2 regions of the Butyricicoccus sp. AM27-36 genome follow, and region 2 is predicted to be linked to the other one. Evidence: riboswitches for the same ligand, from Rfam matches in the RefSeq annotation. Region 2 holds a riboswitch; the other holds the start of a gene.
The links. A riboswitch is a leader RNA that binds a small molecule or an ion and turns the genes downstream of it on or off. The one in region 2 is predicted to bind FMN.
Positions count from the first base shown of each region.

Region 1: linked by a shared signal. The riboswitch ahead of DW724_RS11915 (ECF transporter S component) and the one ahead of ribD (bifunctional diaminohydroxyphosphoribosylaminopyrimidine deaminase/5-amino-6-(5-phosphoribosylamino)uracil reductase RibD) in region 2 are both predicted to bind FMN.

Region 1 is NZ_QUJR01000008.1:157,055-163,977, forward strand. Features, by position in the region: gene DW724_RS11905 (aspartate aminotransferase family protein) at 1-581, shown strand, start outside; gene argF (ornithine carbamoyltransferase) at 716-1,630, shown strand; FMN riboswitch at 1,740-1,871, shown strand; gene DW724_RS11915 (ECF transporter S component) at 1,962-2,573, shown strand; partial or broken gene DW724_RS11920 (IS256 family transposase) at 2,785-3,959, opposite strand; partial or broken gene DW724_RS16070 (transposase) at 4,222-4,932, shown strand; gene DW724_RS11935 (S-layer homology domain-containing protein) at 5,831-6,923, shown strand, end outside.
Region 2 is NZ_QUJR01000001.1:10,238-17,160, reverse strand. Features, by position in the region: gene DW724_RS00070 (PD-(D/E)XK nuclease family protein) at 1-2,258, opposite strand, end outside; FMN riboswitch at 2,547-2,673, shown strand; gene ribD (bifunctional diaminohydroxyphosphoribosylaminopyrimidine deaminase/5-amino-6-(5-phosphoribosylamino)uracil reductase RibD) at 2,846-3,931, shown strand; gene DW724_RS00060 (riboflavin synthase) at 3,931-4,566, shown strand; gene DW724_RS00055 (bifunctional 3,4-dihydroxy-2-butanone-4-phosphate synthase/GTP cyclohydrolase II) at 4,582-5,790, shown strand; gene ribH (6,7-dimethyl-8-ribityllumazine synthase) at 5,871-6,332, shown strand.

The DNA.
Region 1 (6,923 bases), on a different contig from region 2:
CGCTTGACCGCGAGTTCGTCAAGGAGGTAGAGAAGCTCTGCCGCGAGAAGGATATGCTGCTCATCATCGACGAGGTGCAGACCGGTATCGGTCGTACCGGCAGCCTGTTTGCCTTCCAGCAGTACGATATCAAGCCGGACGTTGTCACTATGGCAAAGGGTCTTGGCGGCGGCATGCCGATCGGCGCTGTCATGGCGGCGGATACCTGCTGCAACGTCCTGACGCCGGGCACGCACGCGACCACCTTCGGCGGTACGCCGATTGTCTGCTCCGCAGCAAACGTCGTGCTCGATACCGTCGGTGACGGCCAGTTTCTGATGAAAGTACGCGAAAAAGGCGAGTACCTTCGCAACGGCATCCTGTCCCTTGGCTCGCCGAATATCAAGGGCGTGCGCGGCATGGGTCTCATGCTCGGCATCATCGTTGAGGAAGGAAAGCACTCCGTGTTTGCTAATAAGCTGATCGAAAACGGCGTTCTGGCGATCACCGCCGGCAAAAATGCCGTTCGTCTGCTCCCGCCGCTCACCATTTCGAAGGAAGAAATGGATGAAGCACTCGCTATCATGGCAAAGGTATTTTAATCAAAGGTTTTGACAATTAGTAATTAGAAATGAGAAATTAGTAATTAACGTGATTATCGCACTGGTGCAGCAGCACCTAAATAATTACTAACTACTAATTACTCATTGCTAATTTGCAGAAAGGGGTTATTACAATGAAGCATTTACTGAAGCTGCTTGACTGCTCCACCGAGGAGATCATCGGTCTGCTCGATCTGGCGGATCAGCTCAAGTATGAGAGAAAGCACAACATTTCCCATCGTCACCTGGAAGGCAAGAGCCTTGGCATGATCTTCCAGAAGTCCTCCACCCGTACCCGCGTTTCCTTCGAGACCGGCATGTATCAGCTGGGCGGTCAGGCGCTGTTCCTGTCCAACCGTGATCTGCAGATTGGCCGCGGCGAGCCGGTACAGGATACGGCCCGCGTGCTGAGCCGCTATCTGGACGGCATCATGATCCGCACCTACGAGCAGAAGGAAGTAGAGGATCTGGCAAACTACGGCTCTATTCCGATCATCAACGGTCTGACTGATTTCTGCCATCCGTGTCAGGTTCTGGCGGACCTCATGACCATCCGTGAGAAGTTTGCCGTTCTTGAGGGTCTCAAGATGTGCTACATTGGCGACGGCAACAACATGGCAAACTCGCTGATCGTCGGCGGTCTCAAGACCGGCATGAAGGTTTCCATCGCAACGCCGGTGAACTACCGTCCGGACGCTGAGGTTATGGCATTCGCAGAGCCGAATCCGAACTTCTTCATCACCGATGACCCGATGAAGGCTGCTGAGAACGCAGACGTTGTTATCACTGATACATGGGCGTCCATGGGTCAGGAAGCCGAGAAGGAAGTCCGCATGAAGGCATTCCAGGGCTATCAGGTCAATGATGAGCTGCTGGCTGCTGCAAAGCCGGGCTGCATGGTGCAGCACTGCCTGCCGGCATATCGTGAGCAGGAGATCACCACCAAGGTGTTCGAGGAGCACGCAAACGAGATTTTCGAGGAAGCAGAAAACCGCCTGCACGCACAGAAGGCCGTTATGGTTACTCTGATGAGCAGCAAGGAAGACTGATTTCTGATAAAAAGCCGCTTTCGCAAGGGAAGGCGGCTTTTATGTTTTTTCTTGCTGAAGTGTTGACAAGTCCTTTACTGGTGACTATAATAGCAATATAAATAAATCAGTTCTGTTTCAGGGCGGAGTGAAAGTCTCCACCGGCAGTATACAGGCTTCGAGCCTGATAGTCTGCGAGCCGCAAGGCATGATGGGTTAGAATCCCAACCGACGGTTATAGTCCGGATGAGAGAAACAGATGTACCTATCGCTACGTCTGTATGCCTCTGGAGCAATCCAGGGGCTTGTTTTATTTATGGAACAGGACTCCTGAAAGGGAGAAAAAACAGCAATGACAAAAACCAGCAAAATCACCTACACCGCAATTTTTGCGGCTATCGCAACCGTGCTGATGTACTTTGAATTCCCGATTCCGTTCATGCCGCCGTTCCTCAAGGTGGATCTGTCCGGCGCGGTCGTGCTCATCGGTGCGTTTATTTTCGGCATCGCTCCGGCAATCACGATGATCGGCATCAAGGACATTATTCATCTGACCCAGACCCAGACCGGCGGCTCCGGTGAGGTCGCAGATTTTCTGATGCTTTCCACGCTCGTTGTTATCGCCGTGCTGCTGTACCGCGGACACAAGAGCCGCAAGATGGCTGTCCTCGGCTGTGCAGCCGGCTCGGTTGCTATGGCGTGTGTCGGCATGTTGACCAACTATTTTCTTATCATTCCGTTTTATTCGCAGGTTATGCCGCTGCAGGCTATCTTTGATGCATGCAACGCGATCAACCCGTATGTGACCGGCATGCAGGGCTATCTGCTGCTCGGCGTTCTGCCGTTCAATCTCATCAAAGGCGCAATCCTGACTGCGATTACCATGCTTGCCTACAAGAAGCTGAGCGTGTTCATCAAGTCCAAGCAGATCGAATTGCACCACTCCAGACAGCGTGTCGGCTAAGTAAAAAACGAAGGTGCTCTCCAGCAAGCGGAGAGCACTTTTTTGTTCAATAATCGAAAACAGTGCGGTAGCATCTATGATTTCGACAAAGATCTGTATACGAATTGACAAAATGCGTGGCCAAGATTATATCACATGCGTGCATCTAATAGACTCGGTCCCGTCAAGATTTGTGCGCAAAATTGTTTGCAGGTTCTCCGTCTGAGTGAAGTCAGCCGGCAATGAAGGCATCGTCCAGCGCCGTCTCCGAGTGCTTCATGTTCATACATTTTTTGCTGCCCCACTGCGTGCCCGCCACATGGCGAAGCCGAGCGCAGACCAGCATCAGAGCAGAGTTGCCGTCAGGGAATGTTCCCACCACGCGGGTTCTGCGGCGGATCTCACGGTTCAGCCGCTCGATCACATTGTTGGTGCGGATGCATGTCCAATGCTCGCTGGGAAAATCGCAGTAGGTCAGCGTTTCCTCAATGCCGTCCTCCTTCAGCTTCATGGCGCGCAGTTCGGCAACGACCGCTTTAGCCTTCTCGCGGGATGTCTTTTTGCTCTCCTGGGCGTGGATCGCCTTGAGCATTTTTGCCACAATTTTGACCTTGGATTTAGGCACAACAGAGAAAACATTGCGATAGAAATGCACTGTGCGGCGCTGGTATTTGGCGTCCGGGAACACCTCGCCCACGGTCTACAGCAGCCCCATGCACTTGTCACCGACGATGAGTTTTACGCCGTCCAAGCCGCGTCCGCGGAGCCACTGAAAGAAGCTGACCTATCTGGTCTTGTCCTCTTTCATTCCCTCGGCGGCGCCTAGAACCTCATGGAAACCGTCATCATTCACGGCGATTGCCACTAGAATGGCTACATTTTCATACTCTCTGCCCCAGTTGCGGCGCAGATAGATGCCATCCATGTAGACATACGGATACCTACCGTCCTGCAAGGGGCGGTTCCGCCAGTCATCGATGTGAACGTAGGCTTTCTTGTTCAGCTCGCTAATGATGGCGGGCGAAACCTTGCTGCCCCACAGCGCCTCGGTGATGTCCTCTACCCGGTGCACGGAAACACGCCCGCCAGGTACATCTCGATGAGGGCCTCCTCCACGCTGCTCTCCCGGCGGCGATACCGTTCGATGATGGCAGTCTCGAAGGATACGCCCTTGAGTCGCGGCATATGGAGCGTGACGTCACCAGAGGCGGTGGTGAGATTCCGGTCATAGTGGCCGCTGCAGTAGCCCTGACGGGCCTCGCTGCGCTCGTAGTGGGTAGCCTGTGTCAGGGACTCCGTCTCCTTTTCCAGCAGTTCGTTCAGGGTTTCCTCCACGCTGCTGCGGACCAATTCCTTGATTTTCCCCTTGATAATTTCCTCATTCAGCTGTACAATTCTCTCGGACATAGTTTGCTGTCTCCTTTCAGAATGGTGTGTGGTAACTTCATTCTACCAGAGCCTGCAAGCTATGTCTTCTTTTATGCGGTTTCAATTTGCGCAACTTATTGTACCTTATCATATGAATCAGGAAGAATAGCATGGCTTTATGGAGAAACTAAACGATAGTGTATAATCAAGTTCGCAAAAGCAAACAGAGAATAGACAAGCCATTAGGGCTCCTGCAAAATGATAGTTGTCGAAAAAATCATGATGTAAAGGAGAGACCCTAATGGCTCACAAAAAGAATACCACAAATCTGACAGAATTGCTACTGCAATGTGTGACGCAACCGGATCCGATGCTGAGTATGGCTGGAATGGCTATGCACAGAGCTGATGGAGGCAGAGGTCGATCAGCAGCTAGGCGCAGAGAAAAGTCAACGCACGGACGGAAGAAGCGGCTACCGCAGCGGTTATCGTCCTCGTCGTTTGGATACCCGAATGGGCACGATGTACCTCATGGTACCCAAGGTTCGTCAGGGCGGCTACATTCCGTTCTTCGTTAATCGCTCCCTCGCTGATACAGTATACCCGGTTCTCCGGGTGGACGCACTGTGCGAAAAAGTTCGTGTAGATGGCAGAATTGTCAGCATGGCGGTGCTTATCGTGCGCGGTGTGGACGAAAATGGCCGCAGAGATATTATCGCGCATATGATGTGATCGACTCCTATGCCAAACGCTTTCCGAAAGCGGTTCAGTGCCTTGAAGACGGATTGGAAGATTCTCTGGCCTTCTATGCATTTCCAATGCTGGATGCGTGAAAAATCTCATCTTCCAACATGATTGAGAGATTGAATCGTGAAATCCGGAGACGTACCAGCGTGATTGGAATCTTTCCGAATAAAAGTTCCTATGTTCGTCTGGTGACAACGTATCTCATGGAATACGCCGAGGACTGGTCTGCTTCCAGAGTAAATATACAGCGCTCGTGTTTTTCGTCTTATTATTGCTCATCAACGGCGCAGCTCTGTGGAAAGCCTCACAGTGTTTTTTGCACTTATAGGATATTTATGCGAAACATAGATAAATGAACGCATAGTCATTAAACGAAAAAAATCAGACAGTATATATGGAAATGACATAATAGAGAATTAGTAGTCGTTTTTAAGATAATAACATAAATATGCAAATATGAATATTCTGCCGAATAAAAGGCACACTGCATAAGCGGATGAGACACGAAGAAACAGACTAACGACTGGCTGTGCCCTTATGGAAAATGCTGAATATTAAGTGTCGAATTTTGTCGATTAAAATATTGACGCATGCGAAACCTCATGGTAAGCTGAATAAAAATATGTGTGTTCTCTGCGAAAAATTGTGCAGAGTGCAGTGAACGAAGCGCACGCAATCGTCAAATCCCAGCTTGCGGGTCAGGAGGAAAACGTGAAACGTCTTAAAACGGCATTTTCGGCGGCCTTGGCGCTCTCGATGGCGTTCGGCATGGTAGTCATTCCTGCGGGAGCGGCCGACGGTACTTATCAGAATGCGGTTTATCCGGAACGGATATGTAGAAAGGCTCAACCGACTACATCAATCCGAATCAATCGAAATGGTACACCCGTAGTTGAAAAGTCGATTACTGTTTCGATTCCAACTGGTGATGAGCCATACAAGGATATGTATACGGCGGATGCACTTTTCCAGGATCTGACGGTCAACTACGAAGCGACATGCAATATTTCATTGCATGCAGAAGATAAAACAATAGTGGACGAAAACACGAATAATGGTGTCACATTTCGTAGGGAAGAAGAATCCAATAAGCAGACAAACAAAATAGCTGTGCACTGGGACATGATTGTTACTTGTAATGCAAAAGCAGGGCAAACATATCATATGAAAGCCGAGTGTAATGGTTTATCTGACGAACTCGAGATTGTTTTAATCTCAGAAGAAGGTTCAAAAGAAGAAACACCGATTATAGACTGGATTACGTCGGCTAAGGGCACATACGGCCAGACCTGGAATGAAATGGTTGATGCTTCCGGCTGCAGTGCAACGCTGAATGGCACAGAACTGTCCGGCACATTCGAGGTCGTAAACGGTGATACCGTCCCGAATATCGGGGACAAATATCGGCTCAAATTTGCGTCGGAGGACGGCAAGTACATCGTGGAAAGCGAGGAGTTTTCTGCAGAAATCCAACCGAAAGCGCTTACAATTACGGCGGAAAGTGCAGAGAAAGTGTACGATGGCGAACCTCTGGTGAAAGATGGCTACATAGCAGGCGCGCTGGTGTCCGACGACGAGACCATCGAGGTGAAGGTTTCTGGCACGCAGATGAATGTAGGAGAAGCGAAAAATGTACCGAGCAATGCTAAAATATGCAAAAACGGTATGGACAAGACGGAAAATTACGCAATCAGCTATGTCAATGGTACGCTGAAAGTTACTCCGCGGGATATTGCGGACGCGCAGATTGATATGAAGCAGACCGAGTATGTGTATAACGAAAGTGCGCATAATCCTAAGCCGATCGTTATGATAAATGGCAAAGAATTGTTAAAAGGTACGGATTTTGAGCTTTCCTACGCCAATAATGTAAACTGCGGTACGGCAACGGTGACAATTAGCGGTAAGGGTAATTACACCGGAAAAGTTGAGGAAACGTTCCAAATCACGCAGAAAATACAGGAAAAGGACGTGGATTACAAGGTTGCGCTGCCTGCGAATTCAATATATGACGGCAAGCCTCGTGAGGCGTCTGTGTGGACGAAAACAGGCGTTGGCGAGGTCACAGTTTGGTACAACGACAGCACGGCTTTGCCGGTTCATGCCGGAACTTACAACGTGGCGGTCGAGATTGCATCGAGTGCCAATTTTTCTGCGGTCCAACGGATGGATATCGGCAGTTTTTCAATCAATAGGCGCACGATTTCTTTGGATACAACAGCGCTGAAAATTGAAGACAAGACATACAACGGACGCG
Region 2 (6,923 bases):
CAGGAATAGAACGTATCCACACGCGAAGCGGTCAGATTGAGGCTTTTCCCGTACAATCCGTCAATCGTGTGCGGACTGCTCAGCGGTCCTCTTCCGCGCCGCTGCGCCTGCGCGTTTTTGACGCGCTCATCATCCTTATAGTAGTCATAGGCAGCCCGCACGGCGGCTGTCCGGTCGCCCGAAAGATACGCGCACGCGAGTTCGACCGCCGGTCGTTCCGCCTGCAGGCGGTCACGCACGGTCTCCGTCCGGTGGGTGGAAAACGGCACATCCGGCAGCAGCTCCCGCACTGTGTTCACGAAGTAGGACGGCCGCGTTTCACCGCCGCCTGCGTCGATGGTGTGATACGTCAGCAGCAGCTCGTCTGTCGGGCACGCGAGTGCCCGATAGAGCGTTTCCTGCTCCATCAGCAGGCGTTCCTCGCCGTAGGCTTTGAGTTCCACGCCGAGCGCATCCATTTTGTCGCGGTCCATGTCACTCAGCAGCGAAGTCGAGGACGGGGTTTTCGGTATCAGGCCGTCGTTAACGCCCAGCAGGATAACATATTTCGCATTTTCCGTACACGCACGCTCGATGTTGCCGCAGGTCACGCGGTCGAGCGAAACCGGAATCGTACCCACATCGTACTCGCCGAGCACCAGCCGGAACAGCTGCGCGAAACGGTCGAGCGTCAGCGGCATATCCCCGCACACCCACGCGAACTGCTCCATCGCAGAGACCAGGATTTCCCACAGCTGGCGGTATTCGTCGGCCAGCTGCAGACGGCCCGCCTGCTCGTGTCCGGCGGCGCGGTCAGTCATGCGCTGCGGCGCATCCACCGCGAGAAGAAATGCATAGAGCGCACGCACGCAGTCGCCTGCAGGCTGCTCACCTGCAAGTGCCCCGCGCAGTGCGGAGAACGGCGCGATTGCTCGTTTGCGGAGTATGTTCAGCTCGGCAAGCTGTGCCTTCGCGTTCTCGTCGATGGACAGACCATAGCCGTCCGGATGCTCGGTCCACTCGCGTTCCCATGCTCCGCCGCGGATGTTCCAGGTGAGCACATAATTCTCTAATTTGTCAATTTCATCCCAATCCAAGCCCGCAAGTCCGGTCTTGAGACAGGAGAACAGATCTTCATATCGGAAGTGATTTCGCACCGCTTCCAGTGCATTCGTAACCAGCGCCATCGGCGGACGAGACAGCAGATCCGGCTTTTCCGCGAGGAACACCGGAATGTCGTACCGCGCCATCGCCATTGCGAGAAACGCGCTGTACGGCTCGATATCGCGTGCCGCAACCACAAAATCGCGGCAGCGCGCGCCTTCGTCCCGCACCTTGCGCCGAATGTAAGCCGCCGCGTGCTCGCACTCGTCAAACGGCGAAGCCGCCTCGTACAGCCGAACGCCGTCCGCACTCTCCTGTGGGGTGCGCACCGGCAGCAGGCTTTCGCGTTCGAGCGCAGCCAGTCCCGCCGGTCGGGCCACCTTGCTTTCGCCCAGTTCGATGCGCTCGACCGTCTGGTTATGATGTTTTGCCATCCGGGTTAATTTCTGCACTGTTTTACAGCCGGTAAGGAAAATCTCCGGGTAATCCGTATCACAGGTTACCGCCGCAGAGAGCGGCACACCCGCTGCCAGCATGGCATCAACCACTGCACTTTCCTGCACAGTAAAGCCGAGAAAACCATCCAGATAGACCGCTGCGCCGTCCAGCGTGTGACTTTCTGCCAGACGGTCGCGCAGATGTGTCAGACGGTCTCTCGGGTCGGGCAGGGACGCCTCGCACAGACGCTCGTAGGCTGTTAAAATCTGTGCAAGATCGGACAATTTTTCTGCAAGTACCGCGTCCTCACTTTCTTCGGCAGCCGCAAACAGCGTCTCCGGTGCGACTGCACAGGTTTTGCACTCGTCGATCAGCCGCAGCGCCTCCTGCAGCAGCTCCGGCTTGTCTGCCAGACCCTTCCATGCACGCAGCCCCCCCTGCACACGGCGTGCCGCCTCCTGCAAGGTCAAAAGCTGACCTGCCGGCGTCAGCATCTGCTGTGCCAGTCCGCCGACCTCAGAGAACACACGGTCAGCCAATCGTGAGAACGTCAGCACCTCGGCCGTGCGTGCGCCGTGGTTGTGCGTGGCCGCGGCAAGCCGCCGCTCCATCAGGTGCGAGTTCAGCTCGGGCACGAGCAGAATCTGCCGTCCCTCTCCCTTTTCACTCAGCGCCGCGATCTCCCGCAGGATGGCCGTTGTCTTGCCGCTCCCCGCTCGTCCGGTCCAGATCCGCATGGCACACTCTCCTTTCGTTTCATAGCTATTTGATTATAGCACAACCGGAGCAAATTGAAAATTGATAATGGAAAACGGAAAATTATCAATAACAACCGTATGGTCATTTTATATTTTTTGTGCGTTATCAGCGTATTTTCCAGTCTTTTTCGAACTTTTATGGCGTTTTGTTTGCATTCACATATTCTGTAAAATTATTTTTTCAAAAAACTCTTGCATTTTTCTCCGCTTGGGACTATACTTTCCTCAGGCGGAACGATAAAGGCTCTGCCCCGCAAAACCAAATATTTGATTCTTCAGGGCAGGGTGCAATTCCCTACCGGCGGTACAGCCCGCGAGCGGATGCCATTCGGCGGAAGCATGATTCGGTGAAATTCCGAGGCCGACAGTATAGTCTGGATAAAAGAAGAATGCACGGAAAGATTTTCCGTTTGTTTGCTGTTCTGAAATGCCGATTCGGTGTTTCAGACTTTTTATTTTCACAATGCTTTTTTCAGCGTCCCGAAGATTCTGTCTTTGGGACGTTTTTTTGGCTGTCGCCAAACTATCGTGAAATTTTCTACAGAATTATTATATCAGGTGATTCTATGCAGGAGCAAAAACAGGAATATATGCGTCAGGCGTTGGCGCTGGCCCAGCGCGGAGCCGGTCACGTCAATCCGAATCCGATGGTCGGCTGCGTCATCGTCAAGGACGGAAAAATCATCGGTGAAGGCTGGCACGAGCACATCGGCGGCCTGCATGCCGAGCGCAACGCGTTCGCGCACTGCACCGAGGACTGCACGGGCGCAGACCTTTACGTCACGCTCGAGCCGTGCTGCCACTGGGGACGCACGCCGCCGTGCACAGACGCAGTCATCGAGCACAAGATCGGCCGCGTGTTCGTCGGCTGCCTCGACCCGAACCCGCTGGTAGCCGGCAAAGGCGCACAGATCCTGCGCGACGCAGGCATTGAAGTCGAGACCGGCGTGTGCGAGGACGAATGCCGCCGCGTGAATGAAGTTTTCTTTCACTACATCACGCACAAAACGCCGTTTGTGACGCTCAAGTACGCGATGACGCTGGACGGCAAAATTGCCGCGCACACCGGCGACAGCCGCTGGGTTACCGGCGAGACCGCCCGCCGTCATGTACACGAAACGCGCAATCGGCTGCCCGCCATCATGGTCGGCATCGGCACCGTGCTTGAGGACGATCCGCTGCTCACCTGCCGCATTGACGGCGGGCGCGATCCGATCCGCATAATCTGCGACAGCCGCGCACGCACGCCGATCGACAGCAAAATCGTACAGACGGCGAACAAAATCCCGACCTATATCGCGGTCGTCGGTCGAAATGAGCGCACCGCTGAACTGGAACAGCACGGTGTACACATTCTCGAATGCAAAACGAAAGACGAGCGCGTAGACCTTGCCGACCTGATGCGCCAGCTCGGTGCACTCGGCATCGACGGCATATTGCTTGAAGGCGGCTCGGCACTTGCGTTCTCCGCGCTGGAGGCCGGTGTGGTGCACCGCGTGCAGGCGTACATCGCCCCGAAAATCATCGGCGGTGCAGGCGCGAAAAGTCCGGTCGGAGGTCTGGGGTTTGACAAGATGGTGCAGGCGCTTCCGCTGAAGGACGTGACTTGCACGCCGATGGACGAAGATTTCCTGATTGAAGGGAGATTGTAATGTTTACTGGACTTATCGAAGAAATCGGTACGGTGCGGCGCATCGAGCTCGGTGCAAAGGGCGCTCGGCTGACGATTGCGGCAGATACCGTGCTCGAAAATACAAAAATCGGCGACAGCATTGCCACGAACGGCGTGTGTCTGACCGTGGTCGCGCTGACGGACGACAGCTTCAGCGCCGACGTGATGGCGGAAAGCCTGCGGCGTTCCGCGCTCGGCAGTCTGCAGAGCGGCTCGCCGGTCAATCTGGAGCGCGCGATGCCTGCCGACGGACGGTTCGGCGGTCATATCGTATCCGGCCATATCGACGGCACCGGCTCGGTTCTCTCGCAGCGGCGCGAGGACAACGCCGTGTGGGTGACGATCAAAACACCGGCTCCCCTGCTCCGGTACATCGTCGAAAAAGGCTCGATCGCCATTGATGGCGTCAGCCTTACCGTGGCGGCTGTGACGGACACCGACTTTTCGGTCTCCATCATCCCGCACACCGGGGCACAGACTATTCTGCTCGGCAAAAAGCCGGGCGAGCCGGTCAACCTCGAATGCGATGTGATCGGCAAATACGTTGAAAAAATGCTCACGCCGCACAAATCCAGCGGTATTACAATGGATTTTCTTGCACAACACGGATTTTAACGGAGGTTTTCTTTTATGGAATATCAGTTCAATACAGTTGAAGAAGCGCTCGAAGAACTTCGCGCCGGACACCTCATCCTCACCATTGATGACCCGGACCGCGAAAACGAGGGCGACCTCATCTGCGCGGCACAGTTTGCCACGACCGAGAACGTCAACTTCATGGCAACTCACGCCAAGGGCCTGATCTGCACACCGATGAGTGAGCAGGTTGCACTCCGTCTCGGTCTGGAGCAGATGGTAAAGGTCAACACCGACAACCACCACACCGCGTTCACGGTCTCCATCGACCATGTGGACACCACGACCGGCATTTCCGCTGAGGAACGCGGCTTTACCTGCCGCAAATGCGCGGATATCCACACCAAGCCGGAGGAACTCCGCCGTCCGGGACACGTTTTCCCGCTTGTTGCACGCCGCGGCGGTGTGCTGACCCGCAACGGCCACACCGAGGCGACTGTCGATCTGTGCCGTCTGGCCGGACTCGAGCAGTGCGGTCTGTGCTGTGAGATCATGCGCGATGACGGCACGATGATGCGCACGCCCGAGCTGATGGAGAAGGCCAAGGAATGGGGTCTCAAGATCATCACCATCAAGGACCTGCAGGACTACTGCCGCCGTCATGATAAGCACGTTGTCCGTGAAGCCTGTGCGAAAATGCCCACCCGTTTCGGTGAGTTCCGCATCTACGGCTACGTCAACGACCTGACCGGCGAGCACCACGTTGCGCTCGTCAAGGGCGAAATCGGCGATGGCAAGAACCTGCTCTGCCGCGTGCACTCCGAGTGTCTGACCGGCGATGTGTTCGGTTCCCGCCGGTGCGACTGCGGTCAGCAGCTTGCGGCAGCCATGCAGCAGATTGACAAGGAAGGACGCGGCGTGCTGCTCTATATGCGCCAGGAAGGCCGCGGAATCGGTCTGATCAACAAGCTGAAGGCGTATGAACTGCAGGAAAAGGGCTTCGATACAGTCGAGGCAAACGTAAAGCTCGGCTTTGCGCCCGACCTGCGTGAATACTGGATCGGCGCTCAGATTCTGCAGGACCTCGGCGCAAAGGAGCTGCGCCTGCTGACCAATAATCCGGAGAAGATTTACGGTCTGGACGGTTTTGGTGTAGAGATCACCGAGCGCGTGCCGATCGAGATTGCACCGCAGAAGGACGACGCGTTCTACCTCAGAACCAAGAAAATTAAGATGGGTCACCTCTTTAGTGAAACATTGTAATCAATCTATCCCGCAGGGCGGGATGACCTCACCTCGCCCTGCAATATATCTGTTCACCATATTGAAAGGAAGATTTTAAGATGAAGGTACTCGAAGGCAAGTTAGTAGCAACCAAGGGCAAGTTTGCAATCGTTGGTGCACGTTTCAACGAATTTATCGTTTCCAAGCTGATCTCCGGCGCGGAGGACACGCTGGTTCGTCACGGTGTGGACACGGATGACATCACGCTCGTATGGGTTCCGGGTGCATTTGAGATTCCGCTGGCGGCGCAGAAGCTGGCGCAGAGCGGCAAGTATGATGCAGTTATCTGCCTCGGCGCGGTTATCCGCGGCTCGACCAGCCACTACGACCTCGTGTGCAACGAGGCTGCCAAGGGCATTGCACAGGTCAACCTGCAGACCGGTGTGCCGGTGACCTTCGGCGTGGTTACCACCGAGAACATCGAGCAGGCCATCGAGCGCGCAGGCACCAAGGCCGGCAACAAGGGCGCCGATGCAGCGATTGCCGCTCTCGAGCTGGCAAACCTGCTGCCGCAGATCTAAAATCGTACAAAAAATGCCGGTCAGCTGGTCAAGCAGCTGTTCGGCATTCTTTATTTTGTAGCTTCGATTGTCCAACAGAAGCTGTCCGTTTTCTGTGATTTGGATAGAATGCAGCAGTGAATCATCATGATAGACGTAGAGCGCCGCTGTTTTTCCGCCGATATCGGACAGCGATGTCTGCGGCAGCAATGTGCGCAGAGAACGTGTATATGTGCAATTTTCCAGCAAAGACGTTATACTTTTCTGCTGTTCCGTCGTGATATCGTTATAATCTGCCGTGTCGATGCCTGCTTCTCCGTTGGGAACGCTTAACGTGCTGATGGATAGCACAATTCGATCATCTGCGCCTATGCAATCGGATAGCGACATCGGACGAAAATATACCACACAGCAAATCAGCAATACTGCGATGCCGACAGCAGCCCACATTGTTTTCTTTCTCATACCGTACCTCCTGTTTTTTAATATAGCAGAATCCGTTAGAGAAATCCAGCACGGTTTTGTAAATTTTGCTGCTCCATCTCCATCCTCCATTTTCAATTTTTATCCCGCAAAAGAAAACCACCCGAGAAAATCCCGGGTGGTTTTCTT